Regions from separate parts of the Ruegeria sp. CDSC079 genome, predicted to be linked through region 1. Evidence: riboswitches for the same ligand, from Rfam matches in the RefSeq annotation. Region 1 holds a riboswitch; each other region holds the start of a gene.
What was found. A riboswitch is a leader RNA that binds a small molecule or an ion and turns the genes downstream of it on or off. The one in region 1 is predicted to bind cobalamin.
Positions count from the first base shown of each region.

Region 2: it holds a riboswitch for cobalamin, as region 1 does, so the genes downstream of both, AC2FIC_RS08405 (DUF1636 family protein) here and AC2FIC_RS15965 (hypothetical protein) in region 1, are expected to answer to the same signal.
Region 3: it holds a riboswitch for cobalamin, as region 1 does, so the genes downstream of both, AC2FIC_RS08335 (CbtB domain-containing protein) here and AC2FIC_RS15965 (hypothetical protein) in region 1, are expected to answer to the same signal.

Region 1 covers NZ_JBXWNT010000008.1:136,425-142,703, forward strand. The annotation lists gene AC2FIC_RS15955 (DNA polymerase III subunit gamma/tau) at 1-1,548, opposite strand, end outside; gene AC2FIC_RS15960 (protein-tyrosine phosphatase family protein) at 1,705-2,205, shown strand; gene AC2FIC_RS15965 (hypothetical protein) at 2,207-2,611, opposite strand; cobalamin riboswitch at 2,695-2,914, opposite strand; gene AC2FIC_RS15970 (alpha/beta hydrolase family protein) at 3,054-3,911, shown strand; gene rsgA (ribosome small subunit-dependent GTPase A) at 3,936-4,964, opposite strand; RNA gene ffs (signal recognition particle sRNA small type) at 5,123-5,221, opposite strand; gene AC2FIC_RS15985 (5'-nucleotidase C-terminal domain-containing protein) at 5,261-6,279, opposite strand, start outside.
Region 2 covers NZ_JBXWNT010000004.1:68,109-74,387, reverse strand. The annotation lists gene AC2FIC_RS08430 (cobyric acid synthase) at 1-286, shown strand, start outside; gene AC2FIC_RS08425 (hypothetical protein) at 290-1,006, opposite strand; gene AC2FIC_RS08420 (TolC family outer membrane protein) at 1,082-2,500, opposite strand; gene AC2FIC_RS08415 (protein-L-isoaspartate O-methyltransferase family protein) at 2,596-3,249, opposite strand; tRNA gene AC2FIC_RS08410 (tRNA-Cys) at 3,478-3,551, shown strand; cobalamin riboswitch at 3,903-4,109, shown strand; gene AC2FIC_RS08405 (DUF1636 family protein) at 4,204-4,578, shown strand; gene cobW (cobalamin biosynthesis protein CobW) at 4,581-5,636, shown strand; gene cobN (cobaltochelatase subunit CobN) at 5,640-6,279, shown strand, end outside.
Region 3 covers NZ_JBXWNT010000004.1:54,136-60,414, forward strand. The annotation lists gene AC2FIC_RS08315 (DUF302 domain-containing protein) at 1-44, opposite strand, end outside; gene AC2FIC_RS08320 (DUF1636 family protein) at 113-526, shown strand; gene AC2FIC_RS08325 (hypothetical protein) at 523-1,017, opposite strand; gene AC2FIC_RS08330 (CbtA family protein) at 1,084-1,782, opposite strand; gene AC2FIC_RS08335 (CbtB domain-containing protein) at 1,787-1,957, opposite strand; cobalamin riboswitch at 1,995-2,203, opposite strand; gene cobF (precorrin-6A synthase (deacetylating)) at 2,247-2,990, opposite strand; gene cobA (uroporphyrinogen-III C-methyltransferase) at 2,983-3,711, opposite strand; gene AC2FIC_RS08350 (cobyrinic acid a,c-diamide synthase CobB) at 3,708-5,030, opposite strand; gene cobM (precorrin-4 C(11)-methyltransferase) at 5,017-5,811, opposite strand; gene AC2FIC_RS08360 (cobalamin biosynthesis protein) at 5,808-6,176, opposite strand; gene cbiE (precorrin-6y C5,15-methyltransferase (decarboxylating) subunit CbiE) at 6,173-6,279, opposite strand, start outside.

The DNA of each region.
Region 1 (6,279 bases):
AACCTCACCATCGGCCACAATCGACACAGCCCAGCGGTTGCCAGTCCATCGTTGCAGCGACGAACCCAGTCTCGCTGCCAGATCTGTGGGTGCGTTCTGTGTCGGGGTGAATTCGATCCGCCCCGGTTGGTAAGAAACCAGCCGCACCCCGTTTTCGACCTCGACCAGAAGTTTCACATCCCGATTGGTGCGGATCAATTCAACCACGTGGTCAAAACTCGGATACCGTGCCAGCGCCGATTGGATATCATGGGCCAGAGCGGCCGACGGCGCGCCGGCGGGGCTGCTAGTTGCGGACACGTAAGAAGATGATGCCGCTGGTACCGGAGCCTGAGAGGGCACGGCCATACCACCGCCCGGACCACCATTCGGAGGCGGTGGCGGGTTGTCCTGCAGGCGCTTGATCAGCTCTTCGGGGCTGGGCAAGTCGGCAACATGGGTCAGGCGGATAACGGCCATTTCAGCAGCCATCATGGCATTTGGCGCGGCCGATACCTCTTCCAGCGCTTTCAGCAACATCTGCCACATCCGGGTCAAAACGCGCATTGGCAGGGCCTCGGCCATTTGCTGACCACGAGCACGTTCATCAGGGGAAACCGTCGGGTCCTCGGCTGCGTCTGGCGTGATCTTCACAACCGAAACCCAGTGCGTGATTTCGGCCAGATCGCGCAGCACGGATAGCGGATCGGCCCCTTCGGCATATTGCCCGCCCAATTCAGTCAGCGCGTTTGCTGCATCCCCTCGCAGGATCATTTCCATCAAGTCCAATACCCGGCCTCGGTCGGCCAGACCCAGCATCGCGCGCACCTGATCGGCGCTGGTTTCACCGGCCCCATGGCTGATTGCCTGATCCAGCAGTGATGTTGCGTCGCGCGCCGACCCTTCGGCCGCGCGGGTGATCAGCGCCAGGGCATCATCCGCGATCTGTGCCTTCTCAGCCTCTGCGATCTTATTGAGCAGGCCAATCATGTCCTCGGGTTCGATCCGGCGCAGGTCAAATCGTTGGCACCGCGACAGAACAGTCACCGGGACTTTGCGGATTTCGGTCGTGGCAAAGATGAACTTCACATGCGCAGGAGGTTCTTCCAACGTCTTGAGCAGCGCGTTGAACGCGCTGGTCGAAAGCATGTGAACCTCGTCGATAATGTAGATCTTATAGCGCGCACTGGCGGCACGATAGCGCACCGAGTCGATGATTTCGCGGATGTCATTTACGCCGGTGCGGCTGGCGGCGTCCATCTCCATCACATCGACATGGCGGCCTTCCATGATGGCGACGCAATGTTCGCACTGGCCGCAGGGTTCGGTCGTGGGCTTGCCTTGCCCATCAGGACCGATGCAGTTCATGCCCTTGGCGATGATCCGGGCCGTGGTCGTCTTACCGGTGCCGCGGATGCCAGTCATGATGAAGGCTTGTGCAATCCGGTCGGCCTCGAACGCGTTTTTCAGCGTGCGCACCATTGCGTCCTGACCGACGAGGTCAGCAAAAGTTTCCGGGCGGTATTTTCGCGCGAGAACCTGATAGGCGGGGCTGGGCGTGTCGGTCATGTCTGCTCTGTTGGATTCGTGTCAGGTTTGCAGCGTAGAGACCCCCGCCGCCCGCGTCCACCGCGCGCGAAAAGGAATTTCGTTTTGGCAAGTTGCATCAGAGCCGGTAAATCATGAGGGGCATTAGCCCCATGTGGTGATGCAGGAAAAGGAGCTGTGTTGGAGAGTTTTGCAATTCACCCTCTTGGATTGGGCAAAGGGCAGATCGCTCTGTGCCCACTGCCGGGTGTCACGGGCGATTATGCTGGGGATTTCGCAGTAATCCGGGATTGGGCGCCGGACCTGGTCATCTCGATGACTACTCTGGATGAGTTCCAGCATTCCGGCGCGCGTTCATTCGAGGCGGACCTGCAGTGCGAACGGATTGCCTGGGTCCACCTTCCGGTCTCCGATTTCGGCGCCCCCACGCCTGAGGTTGAGGCGCTTTGGCCGCAAGCCAGCGCCGCCGCCCAACATGTCCTTGCCAGTGGCGGCAAGGTGCTGGTGCATTGCCGCGGTGGGTGCGGACGCTCGGGGATGGTTGTGATGCGGCTAATGGTGGAATGCGGCGAAGCGCCTGACCAAGCGCTTCGGCGGTTGCGTGCAGTGCGGCCCTGCGCGGTGGAAACCGACGCGCAAAAGGACTGGGCCGGGTTGCCGGCCCGAACCCTTCCCTGAATCAGGCAGACACTTGATACGGAATACTGTCGCTGCGCGGCGGCAGGATCGATACGTCGAGCATCGCACAGGGTGGTTCTGACAGAAAACCAGCGGATTTCTGGATGAACTCCGGCCCGAACATCATGTCGCCATAGGCGTCCAGCTTTTCTGTCGGCGTGTCTGTGCTGGTGCCGCAATAGACCCTGATCTGTTCTGATTGGGCCCGAAAACGGGCCGTGCAGCCTTCGGTGCAATGGGTCAGATCGCTGGTACCTTCGACCTCGAATGTTTTGGATGTTGCAGGCCTTGCCGTCGCCATCGCCTCGGCCATGGCGCGTGCCATTCGGGCAAGGGCGGGGCAGGGTTTCCCGGTCCTCTGACAGACGGTTGCGGTGAATTCGTGTGTTTTTGTCTTCCAGATCATAATGCGCCCTCCGCGCGCAGGACGAAGGGTGAGGATCAGGTGTGACAGCGCGCTGACGACCTGCCCGGACACCCCGCCCGAGTTTCGGTTTCGATACGATGGCAGGTCTCCTGACTTGCGGGTCGTCGCTTTGCCGACCTTCCCAGCCCTGGGGCCAGTGGTATTTCGGCATTGCTCACCGCTTACAGTTGCGGGGGCAGTCGCGGAGTTGGCCCTTTCCGGCATCGCCGGGGCAGACCGCACCGTGTTCCCTTTTCATCCCGCCCCAATTCCGGGACAAGAACCATCACCACATCGCTAGCGGCTATGCAGACCCCGAGTCAAGCCACCTGTTGGGGTGCAAACCGGACGTTTGGTCATCTTGATGCAGTGTTGACTCCGATGGTCGAAATCGGGCCGATTGTTGAGTGAACCGAGTAGTTCAGAATTTGTCGGAAGCGCCATGCTTGATACCACGCCCTGCGTCCAGACTAAGGACTTTGATTTTGCCTCAGGCTCTGCCAGCCTGTCGGCGCGGCTGTATTTGCCTGAAACCGAGCCGAAGGTCGCCGTGGTGATTCACAGCGCAACTGCAGTGCCGCGCGAATATTACCAGCATTTTGCCCGTTGGCTGGCCGCCGAACAGGGTATTGCCTGTCTGACCTATGACTACAGCGATTTCGGGCATTCGCTGCGCGACAAACTCAAAACCTCCGAGGTGACCATGGCGGATTGGGCCTTGGTCGACATGCCCGCCGCACGGGCTGAGATGCGCAGGCGGTTCCCGGACGCTTTGCAGTGGAGCATCGGTCATTCCCTTGGCGGCGTGCTGGGGCCGGTGCAGCCAGACATTGATCAGATCGACCGGATGATCTGTGTATGTTCGGGGCTGGTTACTCTGTCCGACCATCCCTGGCCCTATCGCGGGCTGGCGTGGTTGTTCTGGCACGGCCACGGGCGTCTGGCAGTGAATGCACTGGGGTATCTGCCGGGCAAAGCTGTGGGGATCGGTGCCGATTTGCCGGGCCCGGTCTATTGGCAATGGCGCAGCTGGTGCACGGCGCCGCAGAATTATGTGCCGCAGATCGGTGACGCTCTGCCCGAAGCGAGATGGGCGCAATCGAATACGCCGGTGGACCTGTTCGCCTTCGAGGACGACCAGATGGTGCCGCCAGACGCAGTCTGGCGGCTTGCCGATCTGTATGGGCCGAAGGCGCGGCGACATCTGTTGTCTCCGAATGAATTCGGAGCGCCTGAGATCGGTCATATTGGCGCTTTTGCCCGCAGAAACCGGGCGGTTTGGCCCCGGTTGATTGCCTGAAGACGAGGCGCCTTTCTGTCACGCTCAGTGTCTGCTGCGGGACTTTTTGTCATTCATGACGGATCGCACCATTTTGCCAAAGGCTTTGTCACGTGCCCGTGACTGCGCGAGGGTTTCGGAATTCCTCTGATCTTCGCGCCGAAGCTTGTGCCAGCGCGCCAGCCGGTCGGGCTCAATCACGTCATTGGCAATCGCCTCCTGCACAGCACAACCGGGTTCGGCCTGGTGCTGGCAATCTGAGAACCGGCATCTTGCAGCCAATTCCAGAAGGTCTGAGAAAACCTCATCCACGCCGTCTTGGGCATCCATCAAACGCAGGGCGCGCATTCCTGGCGTATCAATCAGCCACCCCCCGTTTCGCATCGGGTGAAGCGCACGATGGGTCGTGGTGTGGCGACCCCGTGCGTCATCCTCGCGGATCCCCGCCGTTGTCCCGGCCTGACCAGTCATGGCGTTCGCCAATGTGGTTTTGCCGACACCGGATGAGCCGACCAAAGCAGCAGTTTGCCCGGCAGGGCACCAGGACAGGATCGGATCAATCTCTGACGCCTCCAGCGCGTTGACGGTTAGAACGGTCAGAAACCGAGCCAGCGAACTGGCCTGACTGGCATAGCTCTCTGGGTCAGGGCAGCTGTCGGCCTTGGTCAGGACAACAACCGGATAGCACCCGGCCTGATGCGCCAGCGCCAGATAACGCTCAAGCCGTGCCAGATTGAAATCGGCATTGCAGGAACTGACGATATACAGCACATCCACATTCGCCGCGATCAGCTGAACCTGCGCACCGGTGCCTGCGGCCCGGCGTTGCAAGAGGCTTTTGCGCTCCAAAAGATGCCGAATGCGGTTTTGATCATCCGCAAGGACCCAATCGCCAACCGCAAATTCGCCGGTTGATCGGTCAGGGGTCAGATCAGATGTGCCGCCAAGCGCATTCAGGCCGATCAGGCGATCACGATGGACGGCGTTGATGCGATGCGGTGTGCAGGTAGGGTTCACAGCATGTTGGGCTGCAAAATGAGAGGACCATCCCAGGTCCGAAAGTGTTTTGGACATTGTTCTGCCTGTGTTCAGATACAGGAAACCATCAGGGTGGCAGGCGCGCACCCATCGGTAACGTGTTCAGGCAAAAGCGGGGGTTAGTCCCAGAAACGCTCTGCCCGAAGGGTCATTGCTACAATCATAAAGTCCCTCCTGCGGCAGTCGTTGCGCGTAAGTGAGAGGTTGGACATCGACCCAAGCGGGGCTCGTTGTGGCTGCTTCCTTCCGGATCTGACCAGGTTGGCGAGGCGCTCGCCCGCGCCAACCTCTCGAGGGTGGATATAGGCAGTTGGCCGGAAAAACACAACCCGTCAGAAGGTCAGAAGAATCCGTAAAAAGCCATTTCCGTCGGTTCCAAGGACTTGTGGATCAAATTCCTGAATGTCCTGCAGATGTCGGTGGGCATTTGGACCGGTGCGTAAGATCGCCTGCGTACCCGTGTTACTAGTGATTCTGAAGGGTTCCTGGGCCTCTTCCAGCGGATCGCTGACCAAGGTGCCTGACAGATAATCCAGCAGGGCTTGCTGGACCGGCAGGATGGGCATGTCGATACGTTGCGCATTACCCGCAAATGGGAAATGCCCGCCCCCGCTGGCGCGATAATTGTTAAGCGCGACGGCAAATTGCTGATCCGGTGCAATGGGGGTGGCACCGACCAGAACCTCTGAAACGCGCCGGTTTTCGGCGTTGATCAAGGTGCCCATATCGTCGAAACGCGGAGGTTGTGTCAGATCAATTCTACAGGACAGCCCGTATAGCACATCAAAGTTGTGACCCACCCGATTTTCGCAAACAAGTTCGGATGCAGATCCGTTCGAAATCTGGTTGAAAACAGCTGCGGACATCTCAAGCCAGTCCACGATTTGGTCACCGGATACGATGACACCCTGCAATTCGTTTGGAAAAACATGCAGGTCAACCACGTTACGCAGGAATATCTCGCCAGGCTTAACATCCGTATAGAATCGCGGCCCGGCCCGACCGCCGAATTTCGAAGGTGAAACCGCCGATAAAATCGGAATATCTGCCAGGTCGGTATCGGACATACACAGACGTAACGCGGCAGCCTGGGCGGCGGCGACCAGCCTCAGCCCACGGTCCTCGGTGCAAAAGCTGAAATAGCTGTGCAGATGGTGCGGGGTGCGGCCGACCGGCTGGCCCGCTCGCCTGCGGGTTTCGGCATGACCAGAGGAAAAAAGATGCAACAATTCCGGATCTTCGGGCGCCAGTGATACCATTTCGTCGGGACGCCCCGCAGATATCGGTCGTAGCGCCGCCCGGGCTTCGCCAACGGTCCAGCCGCCGCGCTCTGCCGAGTGAAGTTTCAGGT
Region 2 (6,279 bases), on a different contig from region 1:
TATGGGCCGCACCGAAGGCAACGATTGCACCCACGCTTGGCTGGAGGTCGAGGGCCGCCCGGAGGGCGCAGCTGATCGGACTGGCCGGATACGCGGAAGCTACCTACACGGTATATTCTCATCCGATCAATTTCGGGCCGACTACCTACAGCTTTTGGGAGTCTCTTCCACCCTGCACTATGAGGACGGTGTCGAAGATACGCTTGATCGTCTGGCCGACCATCTGGAACGACATATGGATCTGGACCGCTTGCTGGAACTGGCTGAAACGCCGATTAGAGGCTGACTTTTACTCGGCTTTTTGCTCGGCCAACGCACGGTAGATTTCGCGGCGAACCATTTTTCGAACGTTCCGCGTAATGCGTTCACCCAGTACGCCCTGCAGTTCTTCACGAACAACCTGCGCAATCAAAGAGCGCAAGCCATCTTCATCAAGCCGGGACATGGCAGCATCTGCTTCTGAACCTGTTGTATCCGCGGCAGCCGATACCTCTGGGTCCCGTACAAACACTGCCTTTTCAACAGTCTCTGTCTCTGCATCTGGGGCTTCGTCTTGGGGTTGCCATTCCAACGGTTGATTTGGCGTTCCGGAATAGGCATCTACGCTGTCACCGTCCGGCTCCCACTGATCTTCGGTCCGGGCGATCGCGGCTTCCAGCGCCTCAATTTTGGCACTTAGACTTTTGGCTATGCCCTCTTCCGCAACTGGATCAGGTGAATATTCTGTAGCCGACTCCGCTTCATCACCCGCAACAACATCACAGGCGCGCAGAAGCATCGGTTTCACCGATTTTTCAGCGCTGTACGCAGCATCCAGCTTTAAAGGCTGCGTCTCGACACCTGTTTGCTCGCCAACCCTGAGCGCATCAGTCAGAACAAGCCGCCCTGGCTTTCGCTCTGACTTGGAACGCACCAGATCGGGAACTTTTCGACCTTCTTCGCTGACCAGCCGCTTGACCGATGACAGTACGTCTTCGATCCCGGAGTTCACGACATTGTCTGTCATTGTTTTCTACCGCTCTAACCTCAGGTCCGAGTGTAGCCAAACAATGCAGACCTCACAACAGGCAGTATTGGGTGTTTAATCCCGACGCAGTGCTTTCAGGACCCGATCCAGATCTTTGCTCTGCTTGCTGACCTGCGCTGGAGCCTTCTTCACCAGGTTGTAGTAAAGGGTCGGATCGTAAATCTGAACCGCCAGACCCAAACGCTCGGCCGTGAGCAAACCTTGGGCCTGCAGCAACTGATAAGCCGCCAGAGATCGCTCGGTTCTGGAAGCAATTTCGGCAAGCTGCGCGTCCAGCAAATCCTGCTGAGCAGCCAGCACGTCCAGAGTGGTCCGCGCACCCAAAGTTGCCTCTTCGCGGATACCATCAAACGCAACTTCCGAGGCGCGCACACGTTCCGAAGAGGCCCTCAGGCTTGCGCTTGCAGTTTGAAACCGGACATAGGCATCAGACACACCCTGCGTAATGTTCTTTTGCACATTCAGCAGATTGGCACGTGACCCATCCCGCGAGGCCATTGCGCGGCGCACGCTTGCCGCGAGTCGACCACCCGCATAGATCGGCTGGCTGAAGTTCAGCGAGATACTCGCATCATTCACATAATCGTCGTCATCATAGCTCTCGGTGACGCCCGCATCAGCGTTCAGGCTGACATTCGGACCCAGGCCCGCGCGCTGCTGCTGCACGACCAGATCAAGGGCGCGCACCTGATGCTGGGCGGACAGAATGGATGGGTGATTGCGTTGGGCCAGGCTGACGGCCTCGCTCTGGGACCGGGGCAAGTTTGGCAGGCTGGGCTGACCAGCAGTACGGCCCGGCAGTTTGCCAACTGCGTTCACATATTCCGCCTGAGCAGTGCTCAGATCGCCGCGCGCATTCGCCAGATCGGCCTGCGAGCTTGCAAGCTGAGCCTGAGACAATGCGACGTCTGTGCGGGTAACTTCCCCAACTTCGAAACGATCCTGCGAGGCGCGAAGCTCTTCTGCGGACAGTTCAACGTTGTTTTGACGAATCGATACGGTCTCTTCCTGCAGCAGAACACTCAGGTAAGCGGTCGCCGCGCGGAATAGGACCTGCTGTTCGATATCGATCAGCGCCTGCCGGGTCGACAGCACCGTTTCCTGCGCTGATTGCTTGCCCAGAATCGAGGCTCCGCCATCGTATAAAAGCTGGCTCAGCGTCAGGCCCGAGAAGAAGTTCGAAGGATCAACACTGTTCGTAACACCACTGTTTCTGCTGCGCGTATAGTCTTGGCTAACCGCGACGGTCCAGTTGATAATAGGGCGCAAAGCCGACAGCGCGATCGCCACATCCTCGTCCGCAGCCCGCAGCAGCGCCCGGTTCTGTTCCAGCAAACCGCTGGTATTATAAGCTCCGATGAACGCATCAGTCAGGTTATCGGCCCAAACCGCCTTACCGGGCAACGTGCCCAGAGCAATACCCGCAGTCACTGCCAGAGTCCTGACCAGCTTGCCTCCTGCTGCAAAACGCATGGCGAAATCCTCTCAAATCAAAATAACGCAGCCCTCAGGGCAGTTTGCGTCTTTGTGTTGAACTAATCAAGGCAGCAGATAAATCTGCCCGCCGACTATAGCGAAAATGCACTCTCGGCCGAGAAAGCCTTCAGAACAGGTGCACTGGCGTTGAATGCCTGGCGCCATGTAACGCGATCGCCTGATTTGTGGCCTATACGGACTGTCCCAAGATCACCTTCCATGAACAGGCAGGCGATACGCCCATGATCTTTAAGCTGGTCAATCAATGCAGACGGAACCTCTTCTACGCCGCCCTGGATCATGACCACGTCATAAGGCCCATGCTCGGCAGCGCCCTCATCCAGCGGCCCCACGTGAACGACCACATTATCCGCGTCAGCCTCCATCAGCAGCGTTTGCGCTTCGGCAGCTAGCGCTTCATCCGCTTCCACCGCTACGACCAACTGCGCCATATGGGCTGCAACAGCCGTCGAATATCCCAGCGCCGGAGCAATATCCAGAACAACCTCATCATTGGTAATGTTCAGTACATCCAGCATCTTGGCCAGTGTTCTCGGTTCCAGAATGCAGCGTCCAGCCTCAAGTTCTATCAAACCCTCGACATAGGCGGCTTCGCGTTGCGCGTCTGGCACAAAATTCTCGCGCTTGACGGACAGCATGGCATCAATGATCGGGAACTTGGTAACGTCCGAAGGCCGGACCTGCGTATCGACCATGGTGCGGCGGCGGGCTGCGAAATCTGTCATTGGATCGCTCATTCATTTCCCAAGGTTGCTGGGCTTGTGCCACATCCCGGGCAAACCAGCAACGGCCCGCAAGCGGAAACTTTCGTCTGTCGTGAAGATTTTAGAGTGATCCGATTGGGTGATCCAATTTTCAGTTCGTCAAATTTAGACCGAACCCACTGGACGCCCCGGATTAAAGCTGCTAAAACGCCTGTCACACCACGGCAAGTATTTGATATTACTTGAAAAGGCGAGTTGGCGGAGTGGTGACGCAGCGGATTGCAAATCCGTGTACACCGGTTCGATTCCGGTACTCGCCTCCAATACTTTCAAACAGTTGCTTCGCATTCGGCTTTTCGAGCCTGCGACACGCCGTCTCGCTACAGCAGTGCTTTGCTGAGTGAAGCTTGGCACCGGATTGATCAGAAGGCGGTGAACTCACTGGCTCGGCCGGTAAATTTGACCGCTCTATCGATTCCACGCGATATGCCCTTTGAAGTGACGGGCCCGCGAATCCTTTCGTCTGGATATCTTCGAGGTGCAAAGCCCAAATTCGCCTGCGGTCATTTTGCATATGGCTGACCAAACATGCCGCTGACAGGCATTGGCAGGTCGCTTTTCCATTCTCGATGATTTCCGTGCGTCTGCCGCGCTTGACAAGCCCCCTGCCCGTGCCGCATGTCCCATCCGTTGGTGTCTGCACATGCAGATGAAAAGGGAATGCGTCAGCGGTCATCCGTCAAACGCAGCCGCCCCCGCGACCGTGACCGGAGAGGGTGCCCAAAGCCACTGGCCAGACAGGCCGGGAAGGCGGGACATCTGCCAGAGGCCAGCCTCTGACATCCGCAAGCCGGGAGACCTGCCAACATCCGAAGTTGAAACCGGACGGGGTGATCCGGTGTCGGGCCCATGTCGCAATACGTGGCCCGCATGAAACCCCGTCCCCCGCGAAGAGGATTTGGGGGGATGAGAGACATGACCGAGACCACACCTGTTGAACTGCTGGTGTGCACGACCTGCCGCCGCGGCCTGCCCGTCGAGAATGATGCAGATCGTCCTGGGGCGTTGCTGCACAAGGCGTTGGAGCAGGCAGAACTTCCTGATGGCGTCACTTTGAAGGCAGTAGAATGCCTTTCAAATTGCGATCAGGGCTGCTCGATTGTGCTGCGTGGCGGACCCGAACGTTGGACCTTTGTCTATGAGCATCTCGATGAAACCGATCATGTCGAGACCATTGTTGAAGGCGCGACCAAATATCTCGCGACCCAAGATGGCCTCGTTAAATGGCGCGAACGTCCTGAACATTTCCGCAAAAACTGTGCGGCCCGCATTCCCCCGATTGGAGCTTAGATATGAGCAATCTCGAAAAACTGCCCGTCACTGTGATCACCGGCTTTCTGGGCTCGGGAAAGACCACGCTGGTGCGTCATCTGATGCAGAACCCGCAGGGCAAGCGCCTGGCCATTGTGGTCAACGAGTTTGGAGATGTTGGCGTCGATGGCGATATCCTCAAATCCTGCGCGATCCCCGATTGCCCGGCGGAAAACATCATGGAATTGGCCAATGGATGCATCTGCTGCACCGTGGCAGATGATTTCATCCCGACCATCGAGGCGCTGATGGCGCTAGAACCGCGCCCCGATCACATTCTGATCGAAACCTCTGGCTTGGCCCTGCCTAAGCCGCTGCTGAAAGCGTTCGACTGGCCGGATATCCGCTCGAAAATCACCGTGGATGGCGTAATTGCTCTGGCCGATGCCGAAGCTGTGGCCGCCGGTCGCTTTGCCCCAAATGTCGCTGCGGTGGATGCCCAGCGCCTGGCCGATGACTCGATTGATCACGAAACGCCGCTATCCGAGGTGTTCGAGGACCAGATCTCCTGCGCCGACATCATTCTGCTGACCAAGCCTGATCTTGCTGGCCCCGAGGGGGTCGCCAAGGCCAAGGAAATCATCGCGGCAGAGGCTCCGCGCCCGCTGCCCGTGGTCGAAGTGGCCGAAGGCGCTGTGGATGTACGTGTTGTGCTGGGGCTTGAGGCCGCTGCCGAAGATGACATGGAGGCACGTCCCAGCCATCACGATGGCCACCACGATCACGAGCATGATGATTTCGAAAGCATCATTGTTGAACTGCCGGAACAGACCGATCCGGCCCAGTTGGTCGCCAATATCGAACGTCTGGCGAATGAACTGAACATCCTGCGGGTAAAAGGCTATGCCGCTGTTGCCGGCAAACCCATGCGCCTTTTGGTGCAGGCTGTCGGGGCCCGTGTGCGTCATCAGTACGACCGCCCGTGGGAGCCAGGTGAAGACCGCCGCTCGCGTCTGGTGGTCATCGCCGAACATGACGACATCAAAGAGGCCGAAATCCGCGATATCCTCGTGGGTGTAACCGAGGCTGCCGAGTAAGCCATGCACGTCGTCTTCCGCGAAAGCCACGGGTTAGAGGAAACGGAGACCCCAACCGATCTGGGCCAGAGCCCGGCGGATCTGGTGGTGCTGTCCTTTTCCGACAGTGACCTTGGCGCTTTCGCGGCAGGCTGGCATCGGGGGGGTGGACCCGAAGGTCGGATGCCGACCCTGCGGCTGGCCAATCTAACGGCGCTGAAGCACCCGCTTTCTGTCGACACCTATGTCGAGCAGACGCTGGAGGGCGCCAAAGGCATCCTGATCCGCCTGATCGGTGGCGTGCCCTACTGGTCCTATGGCTTGCAGCAGGTTCTGGCACTGGCTCAAGCCAAGGGCATTGCCGTTGCTGTGCTGCCTGCGGATGGACGTGAAGATACGCGGCTGGATGACTATTCTACCCTGCCCGTTTCAACCCTGCGGCGGCTGGCGCATCTTTGCGACACAGGCGGTGAGGTCGCAGCGCAGGCGGCACTGGCGCAGATGGCACTGGCAGCGGGGTTGTATGCCGGGCCGGTGATGGGTGCCAAGACGATCCCGGAATGCGGCGCGTGGTGCCCGGATCGGGGGGTCATCCCTGCGGACACAGCCTTCGACGGTGATGCCAAGCGCATCCTGGTGACTTTCTATCGTGCCTATCTGACCT
Region 3 (6,279 bases), on a different contig from region 1:
GCGGGCAGGGCCAGCAGGGCGAAGACGGTCCAAAGCAGTTTCATCCAGAGGCTTCCTTTTAAGGTGTCTGCAGGAATCCTGCCAGAAATGTGAGAACGTCGCACTCACAATCTTGTGTGCATTCGGGATTGCGCCGCGCCGCTTAAAGCCGCAGAAACGGGCGCAGGACGAAGGGAAAGGTCTGGATCGGATGCGCCTGATGATCTGCAAAACCTGTGGCACCGCACGCGATCGGGCGGCCGAGGTGCAGGCTGTGAAGGACGCACTGAAAAGGGCTGGATTGACGGATCAGGTCGAATTGAGCGAACACGCCTGTTTCAGCAGCTGCGCGGAACCCACGGCGCTGGCTATACAGGCGCTGGGGCGCGCATCTTATGTGTTTTCGGGTGTCGATGTGGTGGCGGATGCTGCGGATATCGCTGAAACTTGCCGTACTTACCTGAACAGCCCGCTGGGCTGGATCGAAGACGCCCGACCCTGCGGGCGGCTTCGGATGTGTTTGCGTGCGCGTATTCCGGCGCTTTAGTCAACCTGAACCGTAACCGCAGCACGAACCGGCACGTTATCGACCGAAAGCGGGCTATGGCTGTTGGAATTCAGCGAAACCGAAACCTCGACCTCACCTTTGGGCAACTGATCAATGTGCATCCAACTGCCGTAAAGCCGGGCGAGCTTTTCTCCGTTGATGTAAACATGCGCGTGCCCTTCGCCTGCCATGTCTGCGGTCGATGCGTTCTGCGGTGCGAAGGTAAAGTTTTTTGGCATAACATGCAGGTTCCAGCCAGACATAGGATCCTGTGTCAGAGCGATGTCCAGTGTAGGTGCATCTGTGCCTGCCGGTAGGTTCAAGGCCGTGGAATGATCGTGGGCCATGGTCTCAGTGGGTGAGGCTCCGTGAAGAGACGGATCAGAATGGTCGTGGCCATCAAATGTGACGCCGTTTGCAGCAGCAATTACAAATCCTGTACCGCCGCCAAAGACCAGACCGATCACGAATAGAGCAAGTGAACGGGTCATTGTATTTCCTTGAAAACATAGGGAAACGCGCCAAGTTTACACCCGGCGCGTTCAATCGAAGTGCGATCAGGCCGTTGCTTCGGAAGGTTGCGCTTCTTTCTGCCAGAAATAGCCAGCGAACGCGCCAACCAGAACCCATGCAACCAGACCGATTCCAAAAGCTCGTGCCGCGAACAATGCGCCAATTTCAGTCGGCACAGGGCCGGTGAAAACATCGGGCTCGGGTGCACCGATAAGATGTGGCACCAACAGAAGTACCGCGGCGATCACATAGCTGATCAGGTTACCTCCAAAGGCGATCAACCACATGGCGACAAGGGCTGCTGCAACCGTTGCGAACCACCAGACCTGACGTGCATAGACATCGGCTGCTGCGACACCCGGCACTTCGGGCGCCAGGGTGAAACCTGGTGCAAGGTGGAAGGCGATAAATCCGGCCAACCCCCAAAGAACGCCGGTCCGGCCATCAATCTGATGCCCTTGACCTTCGGCTACCGACATCAGCGCAACCATCACCAGCGCATAGCCGGTATAGGTCAGCATGGTAAAGATGACACTCAGCGCATCACGCGTCAGTTCAGAGAACATGCGCGGCAGTTCGGGATGAGCCGATACGGTCTCGGCCCCGAAATGCACCAGCTCTCCGGATTCATAAAGCTCGGCATGCAACAATACTGGTTGCACAAATACCAACTGCAGCAAGGCGGCAATCAGCCCCGCTGCAGCACCAGCGAACAACGCGCTGGTCAATATACGACTGAACACGGTCTTAGTGGCAGGGGAAGCCGGTCGCGTGACGCACGTCATGCGCTGCATCATGCAGGGCCGCTGCCTGAACGTGACCGGTCAGCGTAATGAGGCCCAGACCCAGAACCACTGCAAACATGACCGGAACAAAGCCTGTACGCGCGGCGGATGCTGTTTTCGTTTGTGTTGCCATTTTGTATTCTCCTCTGCCGCCGCACCCGACGGCCGGTGTTTCGTTTTTGCGCCTGGCAGGTCTCCTGGCTTGCGGGTCGATGCCTCTGTTCGCCTTCCCCCCGGAGAACCGGGAGTGGCTGGTTGAACAGGGGCTCTCCGCTTACAGTCGCGGGGGCGGCTTTGGAGTTGACCACCGAGGCAGTCGCACCAAATTCCCTCTTAGCATCCGGATTTCTCCGGCAGGACCAGACACCCCCATTTAGCCGCTATAGCTGTGGCGGTGCAATCATCATTTGCGACGTATTGTGTCAGATTATGCGCTTTTTCAGCAAATAAATATCCATGATCCAACCATGGTCGGCACGGGCATGGGCGCGGCGGTCCAGAATCTGCTGCGCAACCTCGGCCAAAGGGCCTTTGATCAGGATTTCCTCTTTCATGCCGACATATGCGCCCCACCAAATGTCCAAGTCTTCCATGTCCAGGTTTTGGAATGAACATTCACCATCCAGCATCACCGCCACGTTTTCTGCGGTTTCCGGCCATCCTTCGTCCCGGATGCGACGACCAGTTGTGACGATATAGGGCGCGCCCAGTTCGTTGATCGGAATCGCATGGGCCGCCGTCAGCGCTTGCAGCGCTGTGATGCCGGGAATCACGCGTGTTTCTGGCTGAGGGGTCAAACGTGCCGCGATTCGCAGCGAACTGTCATACAGCGACGGATCCCCCCAGATCAGCAGCGCCACATGACGGGCCTTCGGGTGGGCTGCGATGGCCTCCTGCCAGCGCAATGCAATCGCGTCGTGCCATTCGTCCACTCCGCGTAAATAGCCATCATCGGCACGGCGTTTGGGAATGTCGAAATACGCGATTTGCGGAGGAGTATCCGCGACCTGAGCGATGATCTGCTCGCGCAGCCCTGCCAGATCGGCCTTGTTTTCGCCCTTGCGGGGGATCAGGATCAGGTCCGCCGAACGGATCGCCTGCGCCCCTTGAAATGTCACATGATCCGGGTTGCCGGTGCCAATACCGATCAGCGTCAGGTCAATCATTTTCGAACTCTGCCAGAGGTCCATACAGGATCAGGGCCGGGGCGGTGCCGATCTCGGTTTCCAACTGCTGCGACAAGGCACCGATGGTCGAGCGTTGCAGCTTTTGTTCGGGGGTCGAGACGGATTCGGCCATCAATGCAGGCGTGTCCAGCGGTAGGCCGTGCGAATGCAGGGCGCCAACCAAAAGGGGAAAGGTGCGCTTGCCCATAAATACGACGGTCGTAGCCTGTGGATCAGCCAGTGCTGCCAGGTTCAGATCTTCGGGCAGTTTGCCACTGACATCGTGGCCGGTGACGAATTGCACGCGCCGCGCGGTCAGTCGCCGGGTCAGCGGAATGCCTGCCGCTGCCGCCGCCGCTACCGCCGAGGGGATGCCGGGGATGATTTCATAGTCGATCCCGGCCTCTTGCAGGGCCACCAGTTCTTCTTCAAGCCGGCCGAACATGCCGCCATCACCGGATTTCAACCGCACAACATGCTGACCGGTTTGTGCATATTCGACCAACAAGCGGCTGACGTGATCCTGCTTGGGCGAGGGGCGCCCGGCGCGTTTGCCGACACCAACCAGGTCAGCATCCTCGCGGGCATGGCTCAGGATCGGGCCGCTGCTGAGGTCGTCAAACAGCACCGCATCAGCTTTCTGCAACCTGTCTACCGCCTTCAGCGTCAGCAATTCCGAGTCGCCGGGGCCTGAACCGATGAAGGACACAAAACCACTCATGCCGAGGCCTCGGCGATCAGATGAAAGAATGTCCCAGTGACATTGCCTCGCACCGATCCGGTTTGCGGGCCTTCCGCGCCTTCGGCGTCGAACACGCGTGCCAGCGGCGCGTCAGGCTGTTCGATGATCGAGGAATAGTGGAACTCATGCCCGCGTAGCGCTGTGCCTTCGGCAAATCCGGCCATCGAGGCCAGTAATTCTGCCTTGCGATAACCCAGGTTGAACTTGCGCTTTTCATAGGAGGTCACAAGGCCCAGAAGGCCCGCCATTTCGTGCTGGACTCCGTCTTTGTCGATCAACGCCTGACCCAGCGCCATGTAGCCCCCGCATTCGCCGTGCACAGGTCTTGTCTCGGCATGTTTGCGCAGCCCAGTCTGGAAGGTGTTGGCAGCGGCCAATGTGCCTGCGTGCAACTCGGGATACCCACCCGGCAGCCAGACCAGATCGGCATCCGGGGCAGGGGCTTCATTCGCCAGTGGTGAAAATGGTAGGATTTCTGCACCCGCCGCGCGCCAGCCTTCCAGCAAATGCGGATAGGTGAACGAAAACGCAGCATCCCGGGCCAGTGCGATCCGCTGCGCCGGAGGGCGCGGCAGCACGGCTGACGATGGCCTATCTGGGCTTGAGGAAGCCGCCCGCTTGATCGCCTCCAGATCGACATGTTCACGCAGGAACGCAGCATAGCCGACAATGGCGCTTTCCAGATCGGGATGTTCCACCGCCTGGATCAAACCTAAGTGCCGCTCGGGAAGTGTCAGGTCTCCGCGTCGTGGCAGAACGCCCAGAACCGGCAGGCCTGCACGTTCCATACCCAACCGGGTCAGACGCTCGTGACGCGGGCTGGCGCAGCGGTTCAAAATTACCCCGGCAAAGGGCAGGTCGGGGTTGTACATCCGAAACCCCAGCGCCGTGGCTGCAGCTGATTGCGCCTGACCGCCGACATCCAGAACCAACACCACAGGCCAGCCCATACGCTGCGCAGTTTCCGCGCTAGATCCATGGCCAATCTCACCGGGTTTGGCGACACCGTCGAACAGACCCATCGATCCTTCGGCTACGACGATATCCGCGCCGTCAGCCTGTGCCGATATTGCGTTCAGCAGAGGATCGCCCATCGCCCAGCTGTCCAGATTGAACGAGGCGCGCCCAGCCGCCGCCCGGTGAAAGGCCGGGTCGATATAGTCAGGGCCGCTTTTGAATGGTTGGACGGTCAGGCCATCCTCGGCCAGCGCACGCAGCAGGCCCAGCATCACGGTGGTCTTGCCAGTCCCCGAAGACGGTGCCGAAATCAGAATACCCGGAGGGTTAGTCATCACCATGGCTCCAGGTTGACCAAGGGCTGTCCGCGCTTTGCGGGCGATACCGGCGGTCGTAATCCTTAGAATACAGGCAGCTTTCGTCAAACCCTTCACCAGCCAGTGCTGGACCCACCATGATCAGCGCTGTGCGTGAGATGCTCTCGTCCAGCGCGTCTTTCAGCGTCGCCAGCGTCGCACGGATGATCTGTTCGTCGGGCCAGCTGGCACGATAGACCACGGCCACCGGGCATTCGGCGCCATAGGCCGGGGTCAGATCGGCGATCACAGTGTCTAGATTGCCGATCGACAGGTGGATGGCCAGCGTCGCCCCGGTACGGGCAAAATTCGCCAACGTTTCGCCCTCGGGCATCGACGATGCGCGTCCCGGTGTCCGGGTCAGGACCACTGATTGCGCAAGTCCGGGCAGGGTCAGTTCCGTGCCCAGTGATGCGGCCGCAGCGGCAAAAGACGGCACGCCAGGGGTCACGCTGACCGGGATGCCCAGCTCTTTCAGGCGGCGGATCTGCTCGCCCATCGCGGACCAGACCGACAGGTCGCCGGAATGCAGTCGCGCAACATCCAGACCGGCCTGATGTGCGGTCTCGATCTCGGCCATGATTTGATCCAGATCCATCGCCGCCGTGTTCACGATCTTGGCGTCGTCGGGGCAATGGCCCAGAATTTCCTCTGGCACCAGCGAACCCGCATACAGGCAGACCGGGCAAGCGGCGATGATATCGCGCCCCCGCAGGGTCAGCAGGTCGGCGGCGCCCGGTCCAGCGCCAATGAAATGAACGGTCATGTCTGTCCTCCGATGGCGATGGCGCAGGTGGCCAGCCGGTCGTCTGAAATCTGTCGGGGTGAGATCAGCCGCGCACCAGGTCCGGCGGCGGCAAGGGCGGATGCTTCGGCGACGCTGCCGGTGCCATAGGTGGCGCGGCTGCGGGTCGAGCAGGTGAGGGTGCGCTGCCCAGCCAAATCGGCGGGGGCAATGAAATGCAATGGCAGGGCAATGGCCGAGGCGAAATCTGTCAGCGCGGCGTGGCCTTCCTTGTCGGCAACCGTGGCCAGCGCGTCCACAGATTGGCCGATACTGGCCTGATCATAGGCGGCGCGCAGGCTGTTCACCGTGGCGGTCGAGGAAAATCCGATGCCTGCGACGATCATAGCGTGACGCTCCATTGCACCACCGGATAGGCCGATTTCCAACCGCGCCGCGGCCCCAGGGCTGAAGCCTGTGCCAGTTCGATCCGTAGCAGCTCACCGCCCA